2 regions of the Undibacterium sp. Dicai25W genome follow, and region 1 is predicted to be linked to the other one. Evidence: predicted binding sites of a transcription regulator. Region 1 holds the regulator's gene; the other holds the start of a gene.
What was found. Region 1 encodes sigma-54, which starts transcription at its own class of promoters, with help from an activator protein. Its sites were predicted from a motif close to TGGCANGNAANCTGCTTT; they were not measured.
Positions count from the first base shown of each region.

Region 2: a site for sigma-54 is predicted at 3,180-3,197, ahead of ACO0KY_RS02770 (flavin monoamine oxidase family protein). Genes of this name have one in related genera too.

Region 1 is NZ_JBMPOQ010000001.1:353,509-359,581, forward strand. It holds gene ACO0KY_RS01755 (ABC transporter permease subunit) at 1-100, shown strand, start outside; gene ACO0KY_RS01760 (ABC transporter ATP-binding protein) at 110-838, shown strand; gene ACO0KY_RS01765 (enoyl-CoA hydratase/isomerase family protein) at 892-1,986, opposite strand; gene hpf (ribosome hibernation-promoting factor, HPF/YfiA family) at 2,150-2,494, opposite strand; gene ACO0KY_RS01775 (RNA polymerase factor sigma-54) at 2,604-4,088, opposite strand; gene lptB (LPS export ABC transporter ATP-binding protein) at 4,100-4,864, opposite strand; gene lptA (lipopolysaccharide transport periplasmic protein LptA) at 4,866-5,489, opposite strand; gene lptC (LPS export ABC transporter periplasmic protein LptC) at 5,479-6,073, opposite strand, start outside.
Region 2 is NZ_JBMPOQ010000001.1:584,756-590,828, forward strand. It holds gene recG (ATP-dependent DNA helicase RecG) at 1-562, opposite strand, end outside; gene queA (tRNA preQ1(34) S-adenosylmethionine ribosyltransferase-isomerase QueA) at 769-1,827, shown strand; gene tgt (tRNA guanosine(34) transglycosylase Tgt) at 1,891-3,024, shown strand; gene ACO0KY_RS02770 (flavin monoamine oxidase family protein) at 3,262-4,785, shown strand; gene yajC (preprotein translocase subunit YajC) at 5,036-5,371, shown strand; gene secD (protein translocase subunit SecD) at 5,448-6,073, shown strand, end outside.

The sequences.
Region 1 (6,073 bases):
AGCTGATGTACAAGCGGATCCCAAGGTCATTGAAGCGTACCTGGGCGGTAGTGTGAGTGAAGAACTGAGCGGCGCGGCACATCCCGTGGCAGCGGTGTAAGGAGAACCTATGTTAACGATTTCAAATTTACACGCTGCGTACGGTAAGGTGCAGGTATTGCATGGTATTTCTTTGGAAGTCCCAAAAGGAAAAGTGGTAACGTTGATCGGTTCAAATGGCGCTGGTAAAACAACGACCATGCGAGCAATTTCTGGCATGTTGAAACCGAAGGAGGGCACAGTGAGTCTAGCTGGTAATGATATCACCGGACTTGATTCACATAAAATTGCGCGTGCTGGATTAGCTCACTCACCTGAAGGTCGGCGCGTGTTTGCGACGATGACGGTGAAAGACAATTTGCTGTTAGGCGCTTTCCCACGCTTTACCGGCTCGCGTAACCGCGGCGATATTGATACCGATCTGCAAAAGGCGATGGAGCTGTTCCCACGCTTACGCGAACGTCGTGATCAACTGGCTGGCACCTTATCTGGCGGTGAGCAACAAATGCTGGCGATGGCGCGTGCCGTGATGTTAAATCCGGAAGTTATTTTGCTGGATGAGCCGTCGATGGGGCTGGCGCCGATCTTGGTGGATGAAGTGTTCCGTATCATCCAACGTCTGAAGCATGAGGGCATGACAATGCTGTTGGTTGAGCAATTTGCGGCTGCGGCGTTAGCCGTCGCAGATTATGGCTATGTCTTAGAAAATGGCAAAATTTCTGTGCATGGTCCGGCCGCTAGTCTGCAAAATGATCCTGCGGTCAAGGCTGCGTACCTTGGTGGTAATTCGCAGCATTAAGTTTAGAGCAGTGCAAAATGTAGGGTGGGTTGCATCCGCCCTACATGAGTCAATTATCCATTCAAAGAGCGCAGAGGATGGGCATATGCTGGCCATACTTCGTTGAAAAAACCTGCCACCATGTCTTCACTGACCTCAGACAAGTGCGCTGGTGACCATTTGGGTTGATTGTCTTTGTCAACTACCAAGGCACGTACCCCTTCGAGTACTTCGCCGTGTTTAAAGCAATGCCGGACCATATTTCTCTCCATGCGCAGGCAATCAGACACGGACATGCTGGCGCTGCGGCGAAGTTGTTCGAGAGTCACACACATCAGTAACGGTGAGCGCTTTTCCATGGTGGCCAGTGTGCTTTGGGCAAATACACTGTTATTCTTTTTGAGTGCCTCAGCAATATTTATCAAGCTATTGCCAGAAAATAGCGCGTCAATTTCAGTGCGTTGCACTGCCAGTTTGCTTTGCGCTGGTTCAGCTTGTGTCGCGTAAGGGCGGGCGAAATCGTGAATTGCTTTGCGCAAATCGGATGTATCGCTATTGCTCAATAATTCCATTAAGCCAGAAATTTCGCTGGTTGGAATAAATACATCTGCCAAACCAGCATATAGCGCATCAGCAGCACCGATAATTTCGCCAGTTAAACCCAGATAAGTACCGATTTGTCCTGGCGTACGTGACAGGAAATAACCACCGCCAACGTCTGGAAATAAGCCAATATTCACTTCTGGCATTGCCATCTTGGTACGCTCAGTCACGATGCGTAAGCAACTGTCAGGACCCGCTTGTGCAATCCCCATGCCGCCGCCCATCACCACGCCGTTCATCAGCGCAATATACGGTTTTGGATAGAAATGAATTAAATGGTTTAATGCGTATTCTTCGGTAAAAAAATCTTCCAGCAATGCGCTGTCGCCTGTCGGAGTGGATGTTCCGACATCATAAAAAAAGCGAATGTCACCACCAGCACACAAGGCTTTTTCGCTGCTGCTATGAATAAACACTGCACGGATATCGTTATTATCACGCCATTTCAATAAGGCAGTCGTGATACTTCTTACCATGTCCAATGATAGGGAATTGAGTGCTTTGGGGCGATCTAATGTAATGAAGCCGATTTGATTTTTGACAGAAGTGACAACGTATTCGCTCATAGGGATACCAATAAATTGATCGTGGTAAAACTGGTATTTTATGCTGCTGCGCGCTTGCCGTCACGGTCTTTAGTACGGATTGAGTGATGTGTGGGATAGCAATAAAAAAGGACGCCAGATAGCGTCCTTGTTTTAGTGACCCTGAATGAGCAGGGGTTGGCGATTATGCCGATGCCGGATCTGGCATGTGTTTAATTGCATCGTGGTGATGTTCTTGAATCTTGTCTTTGTGTTTGATCACTTGACGATCCAGTTTGTCTACCAGTGCATCAATGGCTGCATACAAATCATGCGCCAGACTTTCTACATGGATATCTTTACCGCTGATGTGCAGATTGATATCCGCCTTGTGGCGTTTGTCTTTCTCGCGGAGCTTGTCAACCGTCAGGATGACGGCAATATCAATGACTTGATCGAAGTGTCGCCGGACTCTTTCCAGCTTGGTGTGTACGTATTCGCGGATTGCAGGAGTTACTTCGACGTGATGTCCACTGATGGTGAGATTCATACTGTGCTCCTATGGTAATGTTGCTTGCTATTACGATGCGCTCATTTCATCGGAAGTGTCTTGAGCTAAATCATATATAGCAATTTAAACCGGAATTACAAGGACTTTGTTACAAACATTTACGCATACTGACGGGTGGAATTTTCAGAGCTTCGCGGTATTTGGCGACTGTACGTCGGGCAATTACCATACCCTGTTCACCCAGCATTTCTGCGATTTTACTGTCAGAGAGTGGGCTTTTCTGGTCTTCTGCTCCTATTAACTGCTTGATAAGTGCTCGTATCGCGGTGGACGATGCTTCCCCCCCGGTTTCCGTCGCGACATGGCTGCCGAAAAAATACTTTAACTCAAACATGCCATGTGGGGTCAACATGTATTTTTGGGTCGTAACACGGGAAATAGTACTCTCGTGTAATCCTAGTGTATCAGCTATTTCGCGCAAAACAAGGGGGCGCATTGCGACCGCGCCATGCGTGAAAAAGTTACGCTGTCTTTCTACTATCGCTTGTGCAACGCGCAAAATTGTCTCAAAGCGCTGCCGCATATTTTTGATGAGCCAGCGTGCTTCTTGTAGTTGCGCACCAAGTCCGTTCTCTCCTCGATGTTGCCGCATCAGATTGGCGTACATACTGCTGACGCGCAGCTTGGGCATCACATCTTGATTGAGCGAAACTTGCCAGCCATGCACAGTTTTTTTAACGATAACGTCGGGCACAACATAGTCAGAACTGCTCTTGGCAAATGCATACCCTGGTCTAGGGTGACATGCGCGTATGACAATTTGTGCTTCGCGCAAATCCTCGTCATCGCAATCAAAGATTTTTTTTAATTTCGTGAAATCTCTTTGTGCAAATAAATTTAATTGTTTTTCAACAATAGCTAATGCCAGACGTCGTGTGACAAAAGGGATTTGGGGTAAACGTTTTATCTGTATTGCAAGACATTCGGCAGCACTTCTGGCACCGACCCCTGACGGATCAAAGCTTTGTACCATCGATAACGCGAATGATAATTCTTCTGGCTCTACACTGAGTTCTATCGGTAAGCTGGAATGTATTTCATCCAGTGTCTCTGAAAGGTAACCATTATCGTCAATTGCATCGATAATCAGTTCTACTAATGCCAGGTCGCGTGGTTCGCGCAGGCTCAGACGCATTTGCTCCAGCAAGTGCTCTCGGAGGCAGATATGAGCGGCTTCTAGTTGCCGGTAACCATCATCATCTTCAGCGCTGTGCTGACCTGCTGGCGCGTCGTTGAAGCTCCATTCTTCTTCGTTGGCGCTGACACTGTCATTGGGTACAATTTCGCTGTCTGATGGTGTTTCTTCAGCGCTATTGGTATTTTCTCTGGCGCTAGAAGTTTCCATGCCGGCATCAGGTGTGTTACTTGATGTATTGATAGCACCATCTGCGAGTAGACGTAGAGCATTGTCCATAGGATCGTCTACGCGTTCCAGCAAGGGATTTTCTATGAGTAGTGTCTCTAATTCCTGATGCAACTCCAGCGTCGACAATTGCAATAATCTGATCGACTGTTGCAATTGCGGCGTTAATGCCAGATGTTGGGAAGTACGTAGTTGCAGGCTTTGTTTCATGATGCTTTCCGTCACATGCGGAAATGCTCTCCCAGATAAACCCGACGCACTGATTCGTTCTCAATGATGTCATCAGGCTTACCGCTGGCCAATACCGCACCCTGATTGATGATGTAGGCGTGGTCACAAATACCTAATGTCTCGCGAACGTTGTGATCGGTAATCAATACCCCTATGCCACGCTCTTTCAGGAATCGTACGATACGTTGTATCTCAATCACGGCAATGGGATCAACACCAGCGAATGGTTCGTCTAGTAATACGAAGCGGGGATTAGTTGCCAATGCGCGGGCGATTTCGACGCGTCGTCGTTCACCACCAGATAATGACAGCGCCTGGCTTTCGCGAATTTTTTCAATTTGTAAATCCACCAGCAAAGCATCCAGACGCCGATCAATTTTCTGCTTTGAAAGATATTTTTTATTTTTATCTTTCTGCAATTCCAAAACAGCACGAATATTTTCTTCCACCGTCAGCTTTCTGAATACCGATGCTTCTTGCGGTAAATAGGATAAACCTAAGACCGCGCGTTGATGTATAGGTAAACCTGAAATAGCCACGCCATCGATACTGATTTGTCCGCCATCTGATGGCACCAAGCCAACGATCATGTAAAACGAAGTCGTTTTACCGGCACCATTGGGACCGAGCAAACCAACCACCTCGCCACTTTTTACCGATAAAGAAACATCTCTGACAACTTGTCGTGCGCCATAGCGCTTTTGCAAACCTTTGACGACCAGAATGCTATTTTTTTCTGAAGTGTTGGCTGGCATCTTAATTTGTCTGTTTATTAATTTTTGGTTGTATCGTCAGTTTGATTCTGCCACCGCCAGAAACTACCGAGCCATTACTTGTGTTGGTGCCAACGAAGACATCGTTTTTGCTGTCGTAAGAAAGAAATTCGCCCTCTTGTTCATCTGTAACCTTTTTGCCGTCTAGGTAACGCACTTTTGCTTTAGAGATGAATTTGACGAACTCTGTTTTTTCGTCGTATTCCGCACGATCTGCCTCACCTTCAACCCAGAGATCCGGGCCACCATCACGTTTCTGACGGAATCTGACTTTTCCACCTGATTTACTATACAGATTAACGTGTTGAAAATCTTCAGGGGTTTTAGTTGCGACTGCGCGTTCGGATTTCACAATTAACGTGCCCTTGGTAATAACAACGTCACCAGTTGCAGTGGTAATGTTAGTTTTACCATCACTCACCAGGTGTTCGGCTTCGATGACCATTTCTTTTTGGCTGTCGGCTTTTTCCGCATAAGCCGGCAATAAAAACGTTGTCGTCATGCCGAGCAGTAAGATTGAACTCATTATTTGATGAGAGCAAAAGAGAGGCAGGCGCATTTTTTTCTTTCTAAATTTTGTCTGATATGTTGTGGTTTCAGCTACCACGTTTTTTTAAACGTGCATGTACTTTGCTTAATAACTCCAATTGCTGAGTCGAGTTATTGGCTATCATGCCTATCGCGTGAGCTTCCATACCATTGGTAAATAGGGTGACTGGGTGATCCGATGTCACCAGATCGTTATCTGGTATCAACATCAGGTAATTAGTTTCCAGTCGCATAAAATTTGAATTAAGTCCCTCCGGACGTTCCACACTGACTTTGTCATACAAGTGCACAATATCGTGTTCACGTTTAGGATTGACGGCTTCAGATTTTTGATCGACGACAGCACGCTCAGCAATGATGGTCACTGGCATGCGGGTACTGTCAAAACTATTAATATGCGGATGAGTAATTTCGTACTGATCCGTGCGTGGCAGATGAATTAAGCGATCGCCGGTCAAGTGATAATTTGCTTTGCTACTATTTGACAAGCGGATGAAGTTGAAATGCTCAACGTAATAATCAGGTTCAAGTCTTATCGACGATTTTCGTGCATCGTCTTCTCCGCGTTGACGAAATGCGTTTTCGACCCAGAAGCTTCCAAGCGCAATAAGACCTAGCGCAACAACGGCTATCCAGATACGT
Region 2 (6,073 bases), 230 kb from region 1:
GCAATAGTGCTTGGGGTACGCCCTCGCCGGAAGGATACACCGGCGTTAATGCCGTCGCTAATGGCGCTCCCTCATTGACGATTTTGTACGTCGGATGCACCATTTCTGCACCGAAGAAACCATGCTTTAATTCGCCCCGTGCGCGGACACGCACACCGACTGCCAATTGTTTGAGTTGACTGCCGTAAAAATTTAAAAAACGCAGCACTATTTGGCCGCTATCATCAGAAATGGTAACAACTAGTTGTCGACGCGGGCGATATTGCACATCCGATTCGGTAACGACACCTTCAACTTGTGCTGTGCTGCCACCACGCAATGAGGCATCGTGCATGCTGGTGATGCTGGTTTCATCCTCATAGCGCATTGGCAGATGCAAGGCAAAATCCATGTCTTTACGCAAGCCTAATTTTGCTAGTTTGTCACTGGCTTTGACGGTGCTACTGGCTGCAGGCTTTTTTACGGCTTTTTTTGCTGAGGATCGACCATTGCTTTGCGTATCATCTGATTTATTGATGATTTCAGGGGCTGCGGCGATGGGATTTGGGGCTTCAGCTGCCATGGGTGTAAAATGGTGGGTTTGGCTGTTCGCGTCGTTTAAAAAATTTGGCTGATTTTTTGTTTCTATAATGGGGACAGTGGCAGAGTTACTGCGTTTCTTTTCTTATATTCGCAAAAGCATAGCATACCGCAAACTATTCTACTGATTTTTTATACAGTGTCCAGCATTTTGTTTTCACCTTTTTGACCTTTTTTGGTTTTCCGAGCATGAAATATACTCTTAGTGACTTTGATTTTGATTTGCCAGAAGCCTTGATCGCGCAAATACCTTTGCCAGACCGAACTGCTTCACGCTTATTGCATGTCGACCATGAGCAACTCGTAGACCGTCATTTTTCTGATTTAATCGAGCAATTGAATGCCGGTGATGTCCTGGTGTTTAATGATACGCGGGTTCTCAAAGCACGATTTTTTGGTGTGAAAGAATCCGGCGGCAAAGTACAGATGTTGGTCGAACGTGTTTTGTCCAATACAGAAGAAAATCGCAGTGTTCTGGTTCAGATGCGTGCCTCCAAAGCGCCTTTGCCGGGTAGTAAAATTCGTCTGGCAGATGCGTTTGATGTTGTCGTAGGTGAGCGTGAAGGTGAGTTTTTTACGCTGTTTTTCCCGTCGGATATTTTCGATTTGCTAGAACAGTACGGACGTCTGCCGTTGCCACCGTATATCGAGCATGATGCTGACGAGTTTGACGAGCAGCGTTATCAAACCGTGTATAACCGCGTACCGGGTGCTGTCGCAGCGCCAACCGCTGGTTTGCACTTTGATCAAAACTTGTTGCAAGCTTGTCAGGCTAAAGGTGTGCAGCTTGCTTATGTGACTTTGCACGTCGGTGCTGGTACTTTTCAGCCCGTGCGTGTAGAAAACCTGAACGAACACGTCATGCACAGCGAGTGGTACACAGTGCCGCAAGAAACTGTGGATGCTGTTCGCGCCGCCAAGGCCCGCGGTGGGAAGGTCGTTGCGGTTGGTACAACCAGTATGCGGGCGCTGGAGTCAGCATCGCAATCGGGTCAGTTAGAAGCCGGTAGTGATGACACCCAATTGTTTATTACACCAGGTTATGTATTTAAAACTGTGGATCGTTTAATCACGAATTTCCACTTACCAAAATCAACGTTGATGATGCTGGTATCGGCGTTTGCAGGTTACGATAGCATCAAGGCTGCTTATGCTCATGCAATTGCACAACAATACCGTTTCTTCAGTTATGGCGACGCAATGTTACTGAACAACACCTCAGGTGATCAAGCTGCAGCGAACGAATAAGTCGGATTAGAAAAAACGAATCATTTAGCGTGCCCACGACATAGTAGGGCACAAGGAAAGAATATGCTGGAATTTACACTGATTAAAAAAGACAAAACCACCGCAGCTCGTCGTGGTCGCGTCAAAGTCAATCATGGTGAAATCGAAACGCCGATTTTTATGCCAGTGGGTACGTATGGCTCGGTCAAAGCGATGTCACCCTTGGAATTAAAAGAGATTGATGCGCATATTATTCTCGGCAATACCTTCCATCTATGGTTGCGTCCTGGTCTGAGTGTGCTCAACAAATTCGGCGGCCTGCATGATTTCATGGGCTGGGATAAGCCTATTCTCACGGATTCGGGTGGATTTCAGGTATTTTCGCTGGGAGCCATGCGCAAGATTACCGAAGAAGGCGTGAAATTTTCTTCACCGATCAGTGGCGAACGTTTGTTTTTGTCGCCAGAAATTTCGATGCAAATTCAACGCGCTTTGAATTCTGACATCGTCATGCAGTTTGACGAATGCACACCGTATGAAATCGATGGCCGTCCGGCGACGACAGAAGAAGCGGGCAAATCCATGCGCATGTCTTTGCGTTGGGCCAAGCGTTCGATTGATGAATTTAATGCGAATGAAAATCCGAATGCCTTGTTCGGTATCGTGCAAGGTGGCATGTTTGAAAACCTGCGCGATGAATCGCTAGCGGGTTTGAATGAATTAGGCTTCCATGGGATTGCCATTGGCGGTTTGTCGGTGGGTGAGCCAAAAGAAGACATGATGCGCATTCTGGCGCATACCGGCCCTAAATTGCCAGAAAACAAGCCGCATTACCTGATGGGCGTTGGTACACCAGAAGATCTGGTCGCAGGCGTGGCGAATGGTATCGACATGTTCGATTGCGTGATGCCAACTCGCAATGCGCGTAATGGTTGGATCTTTACTCGTTTTGGCGATGTGAAAATCAAAAATGCGCGTTACAAAGAAGATAAAGAACCTTTGGATGCGACTTGCGAATGCTACACCTGCAAAAATTTTTCACGTGCGTATTTGCATCATTTACACCGTACTGGCGAAATCCTGGGTGCGCGTTTGAACACGATACACAATTTGCATTACTACCTGGATTTGATGAAAAACATTCGTAAAGCGCTGGACGATGAGCGTTTCCCGGAATTTGTGCAGCAATTCCATGCTGATCGTGGTCGGGGTATATAAATTTACCTGAAGATTCAAAGCATCAAATTGAATTGATGCAGTCCAAAAAGGGTCGCGCTGCGGCCCTTTTTTACGTTTGTCATAACGATATGAGTTTTTCAAATATAGTCGGTGATTCACGGCTTTTTGCCGCTCTCCGAGGGTAAAATCGCGTCTGACAGATTTTCTGCATTGCTGATAGCTCTGTGGCTGAGATCAACGCTCGCCGCATAGACCTAAAAATAAAAAGGAGACAACATGAATTTTCATCCTGTGGTGATCGCGGGTGGCGGTATTGCCGGTTTGTATTGCGCCTGGCGGCTCGCTGAGTCCGGTCAGCAAGTGGTGGTGTTGGAAGGCTCTGCGGATCGTTGGGGTGGTCGCATCGAGACCGAAGACCTGGATGGCTTTACCGCTGAATGGGGCCCAATGCGCTTTGAACCGACGCTGCAACCACGCTTTGCTGGTTTATGCCGTGATCTGGGCGTGAAGCTGATTGATTTTAGTGGCCCGGTAGGGGAAGAGGTCAATGCTCCAACCTATGATTTGCCGGATGAAGAACTAGGACTCAATTCATTGCAATTGCTTAAACGCGGCATCATGTTAATCATGGGGCAATCACCCGATGATCAGGCCTGGATCGATAAGCAAACGGAAGCGGATTACCAGCGTATGCGCAAACACGCGCAGTTGAATGGCCAGCCTTTATGGAGTATGGGTTTCTGGAACGCGATGTCGGCACAAGGCGTGTTGTCGCATCTGGCGCTGACCAAATTGCGTGATACCGGCACCTTTTATCACATGCTGCCAGAAAATCTGAATGCAATTGAATGGATCATCTGGTGGTTGCGTGCCTTGAAAACGATAGGTCAGGAACTGGCAACGATTGATGGGGGCAGTGCCAAGTTGACCGATAGCATCATGGTCAAATTGCGCGCATCAAGTAATGTCACACTGGCTGGTGGCCATACCTTGAAAAGCTTCAAACAAGTGGCGATGGGGCAGCCGCGTCTGGAGCTGGAAATCAATACCAAAAATGGCGTGATCCAGTTACAAACTGACCGCCTGATTTTGGCGTTGCCGCGCTTGCCATTGGTTAAATTGGCATCTTCCTTGCCAGAGCACGTGGCGAGCCAGCTCGATTCCGTGAATGGCTTCCCGATGCTGAAGTTGTTCTTCGTCACCGATGCGCCGTGGTGGGATTATTCGCAAAAGCCGCAGCAGTATGCGAGCTGCTTGCCAACCCGAGAGATTCATTATTTCCGCCGCCCAGAGAATAAAGACAAAGACGGGCACGGCATGGTTTTGTTATACATGGATCGTCCTTCGACCGAGTTCTGGAAGCATTACGTGGTTGAGGGCGATAAGCACGATCGCGCAGAAATTGATCAAAATGCCAAAATCGTAGAAGCCTTCTCTTTGTTTGTCGCTCGCGATGTGAAACGCTTGATTGATATTAATCGTTCTGGTTTGAGCCTGACAGAGCAAGCACGGCACATGTTTGAAGAAAAGAGTCTGGAAGAAACCGCGGCGTTTATTAAAAACTCTGTGATTACCTATGGCATCCGCGATTGGGCACGTGCACCGTATGGCGCTGCCAATCACGGTTGGCAGCCAGGCGTACGTTCATGGAAGGTGATGGACGTATTTAAAGCCTTTGATTTTGGATCTGGGGCTAAAAACATTCATATTGTTGGTGAAGCGTATTCTGATTATCAGGGGTTTGTCGAAGGTGCATTGAACACGGCTGAGTTGGCGCTAGAAACAATGAACGTTGCCTGAAATTGACTGCAAATCTGGTACGGTTTTGCTATGGCAACGCCAAAAATCATCAAAAAAATGAATGAGATGATGAAGTTTTGCTAGCAAAACACAGTAAAGCGCACGAAAAAGCGGTATTTTTGCGTGCCAATGCTAGAATGTGGCGCTTTGCCAATTGAAAATTACCCATCTGTCACGATATATGGGTAATTGCAACGAAAGCGGCTTGTTTTGATGGGCTGCTGTCTCTTATAACGAATGGAGTCTTAACGTGTTTATTTCTAACGCTTACGCGCAGTCCGCAGGTGCTGGTGGTGTATTTGGTGGCGATGGTGGCTTGATGAGTTTCTTGCCATTGGTGTTGATGTTTGTGGTGTTGTACTTCTTGATGTTACGCCCACAAATGAAACGTCAGAAAGAACAAAAAGCCATGATGGATGCGTTGGCGAAGAATGATGAAGTCATCACTTCTGGCGGCATTCTGGGCAAAGTAGTCAAAGTGACTGAAGCCTACGTGACCTTGGAAGTGTCTGAAGGCACTGAAATCGTCGTGCAAAAAATTGCTGTGACGATGTTGTTGCCTAAAGGCACCATCAAAGCGATTTAATTAGCAAACACCGGCAACGCAGTCCATTAAGTCTTGGACTGCGTTGTGCTTTTTAGCTTCCACTTCTTTTTTTATTATGAATCGCTACCCACTCTGGAAGTATCTGTTGATTTTGATCGCGCTGGTTTTTGGCGGTTTATACACGGCCCCGAATTTTTTCGGCGAATCACCGGCCGTACAAATCAGTAGCGCGAAATCGACAGTTAAAATTGATAACAGTTTGTCAGACCGTGTTGAACAGGCCTTGCAACAGGCTGGTCTCAAAGACAACGGCATTTTTTATGATTTCAATGGTTTACAAGGAACAGTGCGCGCGCGTTTCGCGGATACTGATACCCAGTTTAAAGCCAAGGACGTGATTGAAAAGGCCCTGAATACAGACCCGACCGATCCTACTTATACGGTTGCTTTCAATCTGCTGTCGAATACACCAAAGTGGATGCAAAGCCTGAACGCTTTACCTATGTATCTGGGTCTGGATTTGCGCGGCGGTGTGCATTTCTTGATGCAAGTTGATACTAAAGCCGTGTTGAACAAACGTATACAAGGCTTGCAATCGAGTGTCCGCGCGATTTTGCGTGATAAAGAAATCCATCATGCTGGCATTAGCCGCGAAGGTGATGTGATCGGGATTAAATTCCGTGACGCTGAAACACGTACGGCAGCAAAGGCCGCTTTGGTAACGCAATTAACGGATGTGAA